2 regions of the Lelliottia sp. EB106-05-01-XG201 genome follow, and region 1 is predicted to be linked to the other one. Evidence: predicted binding sites of a transcription regulator. Region 1 holds the regulator's gene; the other holds the start of a gene.
What was found. The regulator Fur, encoded in region 1, represses iron uptake genes when iron is present. The targets are predictions, from matches to a motif close to ATAATAATGAGAACNACTATCAA.
Positions count from the first base shown of each region.

Region 2: a site for Fur is predicted at 2,379-2,401, ahead of feoA (ferrous iron transporter A). Genes of this name have one in related genera too.

Region 1 covers NZ_JBYTDV010000001.1:3,293,164-3,298,055, forward strand. Annotated here, with positions in the region: gene ybfF (esterase) at 1-507, shown strand, start outside; gene ybfE (LexA regulated protein) at 637-924, shown strand; gene fldA (flavodoxin FldA) at 1,082-1,612, shown strand; gene fur (ferric iron uptake transcriptional regulator) at 1,906-2,352, shown strand; gene chiQ (ChiQ/YbfN family lipoprotein) at 2,458-2,787, opposite strand; gene chiP (chitoporin ChiP) at 2,834-4,234, opposite strand; gene glnS (glutamine--tRNA ligase) at 4,676-4,892, opposite strand, start outside.
Region 2 covers NZ_JBYTDV010000001.1:4,364,236-4,369,127, forward strand. Annotated here, with positions in the region: gene AC3WS9_RS20485 (Tex family protein) at 1-2,103, shown strand, start outside; gene feoA (ferrous iron transporter A) at 2,442-2,669, shown strand; gene feoB (Fe(2+) transporter permease subunit FeoB) at 2,700-4,892, shown strand, end outside.

The DNA.
Region 1 (4,892 bases):
ATGGGCGGCAAAGCGGTCATGGCTCTGACGGCGCTGGCCCCGGAGCGTATCGACCATTTGGTGGTGATTGATGTCGCCCCGGTGGATTACGACGTGCGCCGTCATGACGAAATCTTTGCGGCGATCAACGCCGTGACCGAGGCGGGCGTTTCCACGCGCCAGCAGGCAGCGGCGGTGATGCGCGAACATCTGGATGAAGAAGGCGTAGTGCAGTTTCTGCTGAAATCCTTCGTCGATGGCGGATGGCGTTTTAACGTGCCGGTGCTGTGGGATCAATATTCCCATATTGTCGGCTGGGACAACGTCCCGGCCTGGCCGCACCCTACCCTGTTTATTCGCGGCGGGAATTCCCCGTACGTCACCGACGCCTGTCGCGATGAGCTGCTGGCGCAATTCCCCCAGGCGCGTGCGCATGTGGTAGCCGGAGCCGGACACTGGGTTCACGCCGAAAAACCGGAAGCCGTGCTGCGGGCAATTCGTCGTTATCTCTCTGATAATGCGATTTGATTAAAAAGCTAGCGACCGGTTGCCTGCGGGTCACCAGTCGTTGGCGTGCAGGTTGACGTCATGTATGATGTCGCGCTCATCGCCCCGGCAATAGCAGGGCTGCTTGTTTTCCCCCGAAGTCTCTGAATCATGGCCAAAGAACAAACGGACCGCACGACATTAGATCTGTTCGCGACTGAACGTCGACCGGGACGACCAAAAACCAATCCGCTTTCGCGTGATGAACAGTTGCGCATCAATAAGCGCAATCAGCTAAAACGCGACAAGAGTCGTGGGCTTAAACGCGTCGAGCTAAAACTCAACGCGGAAGCGGCTGACGCCTTAAGTGAACTGGCCGACGCCCGCGAAATCAGCCGAAGCGAGCTGATTGAAGAGATGCTGATGGCGCAACTTCAGGCATGGCGCAGCACCAGGTGATCGTTTGAAAATCCACTCATTTGTCCCTTTCATGTAGCACAGAGTGCAGTCCCGCGTGATAGCTGTTTCCGCAGACTTCCCTGTTCTGCTATGATTGCCCTTATCCGTGGACAAATTGCGCCACCATACCATTAAGTTTCAAGAGGTTATTTTACTCATGGCAATCATCGGCATTTTTTTCGGCAGCGATACCGGTAATACCGAAAACATCGCAAAAAACATTCAAAAACAGCTTGGTAAAGACGTTGCCGACGTGCATGACATTGCTAAGAGCAGTAAAGAAGATCTCGAAGGCTACGATATTCTGCTGCTCGGCATCCCAACCTGGTACTACGGCGAAGCGCAGTGTGACTGGGATGATTTCTTCCCGACGCTGGAAGAAGTCGATTTCAACGGCAAGCTTGTGGCCCTCTTCGGCTGCGGCGACCAGGAAGACTACGCGGAATACTTCTGTGATGCGCTGGGCACCATCCGCGACATCATTGAGCCACGCGGCGCCGCGATCGTCGGCCACTGGCCAACGGCGGGCTATCATTTCGAAGCCTCTAAAGGCCTGGCGGATGACGACCACTTTGTTGGCCTCGCTATCGACGAAGACCGTCAGCCAGAGCTGACCGCAGAGCGCGTCGATAAGTGGGTGAAACAGATCCGCGAAGAACTGCACCTCGACGACATTCTGAACGCCTGATCAAATCTGTGAGGTGTAGCGTTATACGCTATGCCTCATTGATAGATAATTCCAATCAAAATAATTGCTACAAATTTTTAACTTTTGCGTTCATACCTGTACAATGTCCCAGGGTTATAGTGGATGCCATCGAACAAGTTTGTTGGTGATACCACGTTTTTATAAGCATACTTTGCTTGAGACTTGCGGTTTTCATTTAGACATGGCAGTTCTATAATGAGACGCATTATCCCAACTGCATTTTCTGTCACTTCTTAAGGAAGTGAATCGTTTAGCAACAGGACAGATTCCGCATGACTGACAACAATACCGCATTAAAGAAGGCTGGCCTGAAAGTGACGCTTCCTCGTTTAAAAATCCTGGAAGTTCTGCAAGGGCCGGACAACCATCACGTCAGTGCGGAAGACTTATACAAGCGTCTGATCGACATGGGCGAAGAGATTGGGCTGGCGACCGTATACCGCGTTCTGAACCAGTTCGATGACGCCGGCATTGTCACCCGTCATAATTTTGAAGGCGGTAAATCCGTTTTTGAACTGACGCAGCAGCATCACCACGATCACCTGATTTGCCTCGACTGCGGCAAGGTGATTGAGTTTAGCGATGACTCTATCGAAGCACGTCAGCGTGAGATTGCCACCCGACATGGCATCCGTCTGACCAACCATAGCCTGTATCTTTATGGTCACTGTGCTGAAGGCGATTGCCGCGAAAATGAGCACGCACACGATACAAAATAATTCTGCTTCATACTCTGAGCCAACCTGACGGTTGGCTTTTTTTTGCCTGCAATAAATGCAAAAACGCCCGGCGCGCTCTCGCTGCCGGGCGTTAATGAACGCGGATTACTGCGCGTTGTTGTTGCGAATTTCCTGCCAGAGCTGGCCGCAATCGGCTTTCACCGCTTCGCCATTCCCCGTTTTACGTGCCTGGATACAGGCCTGGTAATCCATCACGCGAACATTCTCTTGCGTCGCAAACTGCTCATGCGCCTTTTCTTTCTTCAGTACCGTCAGCACGCTCTGGCAAGCCTGGATTTTCTCCGGCGAGCCTTCCGCGGTGTTGATACAGGTGCTGTAAGCCTCTTTGAGACGTGAATCTTCTTTCGGTGCCTGAGGCTGCGCACAGGCAACCAGGCCCGATGCCAGTACCGCCACCACTACAATTTTCTTCAACATGTTGGTCTCCATTCCGGCGGGTGTGACCCCGCCAGGCAGTTCATCAGAAGATGGTGAATGGTGCGATAACCATGAATTTCACGTCACGTTCATCCTGGAAGATGTTGCCGTAACCGCCTGCGTAGCTTGGGATATCAGAGTGGTTGTCATACTGCGTGAAGTGCAGTTTGAACATGGTGCCTTTCGCGCGACCGTCCTGCAGGGTGTACATCGCATCCAGGCTGTAAGCGGACTCTTTCAGGCGATAGTTTGGATCGTAGTAAGCGTCTGGCGTAGCCATGTCGCCCGGCTTCGCGTCCCATGCGTAGGCGTAAGATGCGCCCACTGCCCAGCCCGGCAGATTCCAGTTTTTCAGGTCATACATCGCGCCGAAGAAGAGCGCTTTTTCGCCGTCGGCGTTGAAGTCTGAACGGTTATCCCACCAGATATCCAGACGACCGTTGGAAGAGGCGTAGGTTGGTGTCATACGCTGCAGGAAGTAGCCCTGCTGCCCTTCGGCTTTGACGTAAGTTCCTTCGAGGCGTAAATCCACCTGACCGATTTTGTAGCCGAAGGTCAACGCCTGCAGCCATGCGGTGCCGTCATACAGATCGTTTACGCTGCCATCGCTGACTTTATCGCGCGTACCGTAGAACTGATAGCTGGTGGTCAGCGGGCCGCCAACGATATCGAATTTGTAGCTGGCTTTGGCGAAATACTGATCGACGTAACCTTCCGCCTGACCAAACGCTGCTTCCAGCACGAGGTCGTTTTTGAAGTCGTATTTCGCGCCGAGAGAGTGCAGATACTCCACGCGGGTCTTTTTATCGTTCTGGTAGAACTTGTCCATCTCGATGTGCCACGGCGCTTTGTACTCGTTGGTCCACATGTAGGAGAAGCTCAACGCACCCGCATCGCCGTAGTCAAAGTTCGCCCCGGCTTCCGCGCCCTGGTAAGTACCCGGCATGAAGCTCCAGTGCGGGGCTAACAGGGTCTGACCGGTTGGCTGAATGTAACCACCGCGCGCCCATACTGGACCGTATTTGAATTTTGCCGCCGCTTTATACAAGCTGATACCGCTCTTGTCGCCAGACCAGTCTTCTTTGTACGCTTTGTTGCTGGAGGAGAACGCGATTTCGTTCGGATGTGCGCTATCGCCGTTTTCCGCCATTTCGATGGCCGTGAAAGCAGCAATATCCAGGCCGAACATATCAGCCGCATAACCGGACTGGAAATCCAGGTTGGCGTTCCAGGTGGAGTGAGAAAGGTTAACTTTGTATTTGTCGCCGTCGGTGACGTCTTTACGGTCACGTTCACGCTGCCAGTAATAGATACCGCCCGTGAGTGTCGAATCATCGATAAAGCCTGCTGCCTGAGCCTGCGGAGCTGCAATAAAGCCCGACATTGCTGTCACACCGGCGATAGCCAGCGCCAGCGCACTACGTTTGCCACTGAACGTACGCATAGATTGTTCCTCTTTGACGAATAAAAGCGCCTTAAACGGCGAAAAATCTAAAAGACCAAATGGTCAGGGGTAGTCTGTAATACCCTCGAATTAACTACCGCCTTTAGACTATTTTTCGCGACGCGAATTATCAATGCTTTTCAGTGGGCAAAACGCAGGATTATGACGAAGTGCACATAATTGGTAGTGATTTGTAACACATCACCTGCGACAAGGCTTAAGCGGAAAAATATGGTTAAATTCAGGGAGTAATGAAATTTGATAGCGCTTACATACTTTAATTTGGCTTATTCCGTATTACAGGAAACTTTATTAAAAAAAATAAGTAGCAGCTCATTGACGTGTTATTTTGCGGTTAAAAAATGGCACGAAAAGTAAAAGCATGATCGATAAGCAAAAAAAACGCCGCGTTGCGCGGCGTTTGTCTCTCATTGACCAGGCTTACTCGCCAATTTTGGCCCAGGTGTCACGCAGACCGACGGTACGGTTAAATACCAGTTTGGTAGCGGTTGCATAACGGCTGTCAAGACAGAAGTAACCTTCACGCTCGAACTGATATGCTTTACCTGCTTCGGCCGTTTTCAGGGAAGGTTCTGCATAACCCTGTTTGATGACCAATGATTCCTGGTTGATGGTCGCCAGGAAATCTTCTGCCGCG
Region 2 (4,892 bases), 1.1 Mb from region 1:
TCCATCGGCGAGCAGGGCAAACTGACCGATGCGCTGGCTGGTGCCATCAACGGCACGATGAGCAAAACCGAGCTCGAAGACCTCTATCTGCCGTATAAACCAAAGCGCCGCACCCGCGGGCAGATTGCGATTGAAGCAGGCCTTGAGCCGCTGGCCGATCTGCTGTGGACCACCCCGTCGCACGATCCGGAAACGGAAGCCGCGAAATTTATCGACGCGGACAAAGGCATCGCCGACACCAAAGCGGCCCTCGACGGCGCGCGCTATATCCTGATGGAGCGTTTCGCCGAAGACGCCGCGCTGCTCTCCAAAGTGCGTGACTATCTGTGGAAAAATGCCCATATCGTCTCGACCGTCGTGAGCGGTAAAGAAGAGGAAGGCGCGAAATTCCGCGACTACTTCGATCACCACGAACCGATTTCCACCGCCCCGTCGCACCGCGCGCTGGCGATGTTCCGCGGTCGTAACGAAGGCGTGCTGCAGCTCTCTCTTAATGCCGATCCGCAGTTCGATGAGCCGCCGAAAGAGAGTTACTGCGAGCAGATTATTACCGACCATCTGGGCCTGCGCCTGAACAACGCCCCGGCAGACAGCTGGCGCAAAGGCGTGGTGAGCTGGACCTGGCGCATCAAGGTGCTGATGCACCTCGAAACTGAACTGATGGGCACCGTGCGCGAACGCGCGGAAGACGAAGCGATCAACGTTTTCGCCCGTAACCTGCACGATCTGCTGATGGCCGCCCCGGCGGGCCTGCGCGCCACCATGGGTCTCGATCCGGGCCTGCGTACCGGCGTGAAAGTGGCCGTGGTCGACGGCACCGGTAAACTGGTCGCGACCGACACCATCTATCCGCACACCGGCCAGGCCGCGAAAGCCGCGGTGGTGGTCGCTGCCCTGTGTGAAAAATACAACGTCGAGCTGGTGGCGATCGGTAACGGTACCGCATCGCGCGAAACCGAACGCTTCTTCCTCGACGTGCAAGAGCAGTTCCCGAAAGTCACCGCTCAGAAAGTGATCGTCAGCGAAGCCGGCGCGTCGGTCTATTCCGCGTCCGAACTGGCGGCGCTGGAGTTCCCGGATCTCGACGTTTCCCTGCGCGGTGCGGTCTCTATCGCCCGTCGTCTGCAGGATCCGCTGGCAGAGCTGGTGAAAATCGATCCGAAATCCATCGGTGTGGGCCAGTACCAGCACGACGTCAGCCAGACTCAGCTGGCGCGCCGTCTGGATGCGGTGGTGGAAGACTGCGTGAACGCCGTCGGCGTGGACCTGAATACCGCTTCCGTTGCGCTCTTAACCCGCGTGGCGGGCTTAACTCGCATGATGGCGCAGAACATCGTCGCCTGGCGCGATGAGAACGGTCAGTTCCAGAACCGCCAGCAGCTGCTGAAAGTAAGCCGTCTGGGGCCAAAAGCCTTCGAGCAGTGTGCAGGCTTCCTGCGTATCAACCACGGCGATAACCCGCTGGACGCCTCAACCGTCCACCCGGAAGCTTACCCGGTGGTGGAGCGCATTCTGGCCGCCACGCAGCAGGCGCTGAAAGATCTGATGGGCAACAGCACCAACCTGCGCGACCTGCGTGCCGTTGACTTCACCGACGATAAATTCGGCGTGCCGACCGTCACCGACATCATCAAAGAGCTGGAAAAACCAGGCCGCGACCCGCGCCCTGAGTTTAAAACCGCGAAATTCGCCGAAGGCGTTGAGACGATGAAGGATCTGCAGCCAGGCATGGTGCTGGAAGGCGCTGTCACCAACGTCACCAACTTTGGTGCCTTTGTCGATATCGGCGTGCATCAGGATGGCCTGGTACACATCTCGTCGCTGGCCGATAAGTTCGTGGAAGACCCGCATACGGTGGTCAAAGCGGGCGATATCGTGAAGGTGAAAGTGCTGGAAGTGGATATGCAGCGTAAGCGCATCGCCCTGACCATGCGCCTTGACGAGCAGCCGGGCGAAACCAACGCTCGCCGCAGCAACAGCGGCGGTGCACGCGATCAGTCCCGTCCGACAGCCAAAGCCGCGAAACCCCGCCCTCAGGCCCAGCCTGCCGGTAACAGCGCGATGATGGATGCGCTGGCCGCCGCAATGGGCAAGAAACGCTAATGTCCCGCGCGTTTGCCCGGCCAATTCGTAGGCCGGGCAAACGCAGTGCCGCCCGACAGCCAGACCACCCCCTTCAAAATAAATAAGAACGTACTCACTCATTTAATATGAATCAGGGAACCGATTTCATATCCATATTTAAACCATCGTTTATCACTTAGTTAACAAATTAATTTTTCAAACCTCATTCACCATCTCAATAAATATTGAGCAAGGTCAAACAGTCCTCGAATTAATGTCCATATGAACATCCCGTCACATTTTAAATATTGCTGATAGAAACCATTCTCATTATCATGAATCTGTCGATTATTTAACCTTCGGTCAAAGTGGTCTCTATGCAATTCACACCAGACAGTGCCTGGAAAATTACCGGTTTTGCCCGCGAAATTAGCCCGGCGTATCGTCAAAAGCTGCTGTCACTAGGCATGCTGCCAGGATCCTCGTTTCAGGTTGTGCGCATCGCACCGCTGGGCGATCCCATCCATATCGAAACCCGTCGCGTCAATCTGGTATTGCGTAAGAAAGACCTCGCGTTATTAGAAGTCGAAGCTTTAGTCCGATAAACCGCCAGCTGTTAGACCGAGTCTAAAACAATGAAAAAATTAACCATTGGCTTAATTGGTAATCCTAATTCCGGCAAGACAACCTTATTTAATCAGTTAACGGGCGCACGTCAGCGCGTCGGTAACTGGGCCGGTGTCACCGTTGAACGCAAAGAAGGTCAATTCTCCACGACCGACCATCAGGTCACCCTTGTAGATCTTCCCGGCACTTATTCGCTCACAACGATTTCGTCGCAGACCTCTCTCGATGAACAGATTGCCTGTCACTATATTCTGAGCGGCGATGCGGATTTACTGATTAACGTCGTCGACGCCTCCAATCTCGAGCGCAACCTGTACCTGACGCTGCAACTGCTGGAGCTGGGCATTCCGTGCATCGTCGCGCTGAACATGCTCGATATCGCCGAAAAGCAAAAAATTCGCATCGACATCGATGCGCTTTCCGCACGCCTTGGTTGCCCGGTGATCCCGCTGGTCTCCACCCGCGCGCGGGGCATCGATGCGCTGAAACTGGCCGTCGATCGCCATACGGGCAATACGGATCTCGAACTGGTGCATTATCCGCAGCCGCTGGTGCGCGAGGCCGGCATTCTGGCACAGGAGATGGCCCACGCCATGCCGCAGAAACAGCGCAACTGGCTCGGGCTGCAAATGCTGGAAGGCGATATCTACAGCCGCAGGTACGCGGGCGATGCGGCACAGAAACTGGATATGTCGCTGGCGCGCCTGAGCGAAGAGCTGGACGATCCGGCCCTGCACATCGCCGATGCGCGTTATCAAAGTATCGCCGCCATCTGCGAAGTGGTCAGTAACACCCTGACTGCCGAGCCGAGCCGCTTCACCGCCGCCGTCGATAAAATCATTCTCAACCGTTTCCTCGGCTTGCCGATCTTCCTGCTGGTGATGTACCTGATGTTCCTCCTCGCCATCAACATCGGTGGCGCGCTGCAGCCGCTGTTTGATGTCGGCTCGGTGGCGATCTTCATTCACGGTCTGCAATGGCTGGGCTACACCCTGCACTTCCCGGAATGGCTGACGATTTTCCTCGCCCAGGGGCTGGGTGGCGGCATCAACACCGTCCTGCCGCTGGTACCGCAGATCGGCATGATGTATCTGTTCCTCTCCTTCCTTGAGGATTCCGGCTATATGGCCCGCGCGGCCTTCGTGATGGACCGCCTGATGCAGGCCCTCGGTCTGCCGGGTAAATCCTTCGTCCCGCTGATTGTTGGCTTTGGCTGTAACGTCCCGTCGGTGATGGGCGCGCGAACCCTTGATGCTCCGCGTGAACGTCTGATGACCATCATGATGGCGCCGTTTATGTCCTGCGGTGCGCGTCTGGCGATCTTCGCGGTCTTTGCAGCGGCGTTCTTCGGCCAGGAGGGCGCGCTGGCGGTCTTCTCCCTGTACCTGCTGGGTATCGTGATGGCGATTCTGACCGGCCTGATGCTCAAACACACCATCATGCGCGGCGAAGCGTCGCCGTTTGTGATGGAGCTGCCGGTCTACCACGTCCCGCACATCAAAAGCCTGCTGATCCAGACCTGGCAGCGTCTGAAAGGCTTCGTTCTGCGCGCCGGTAAAGTGATTGTGATTGTCAGCATTTTCCTGAGCGCGCTGAACAGCTTTACCCTCAGCGGCCAGGCGGCGGATAACATCAACGACTCGGCGCTGGCCTCCGTCAGCCGCGTCATCACCCCGCTGTTCAAGCCGATTGGCGTTCACGAAGATAACTGGCAGGCGACCGTCGGACTGTTCACCGGCGCGATGGCGAAAGAGGTGGTGGTCGGTACGCTGAATACGCTCTATACGGCGGAAAATATTCAGGAAGAGGAGTTTAATCCGGCGGAATTCCATCTCGGTGACGAACTGCTGAGCGCGGTGGATGACACCTGGCAGAGCCTGAAAGACACCATCAGCCTGAGCGTACTGGCCAACCCGATCGAAGCCAGCAAAGGCGACGGGGAAATGGCGACCGGCGCGATGGGCGTGATGAGCCAGAAATTTGGCAGCGCGTCGGCGGCCTATAGCTATCTGATCTTCGTCCTGCTCTACATTCCGTGCATTTCCGTGATGGGGGCGATTGCCCGCGAGTCCAGCCGCGGCTGGATGGGCTTCTCGGTCCTGTGGGGGCTGAACATCGCTTACTCACTGGCGACGGTTTTCTATCAGGCGACCAACTTCAGCGCTCACCCACGCTACAGCCTGGTGTGCATTCTGGCGGTG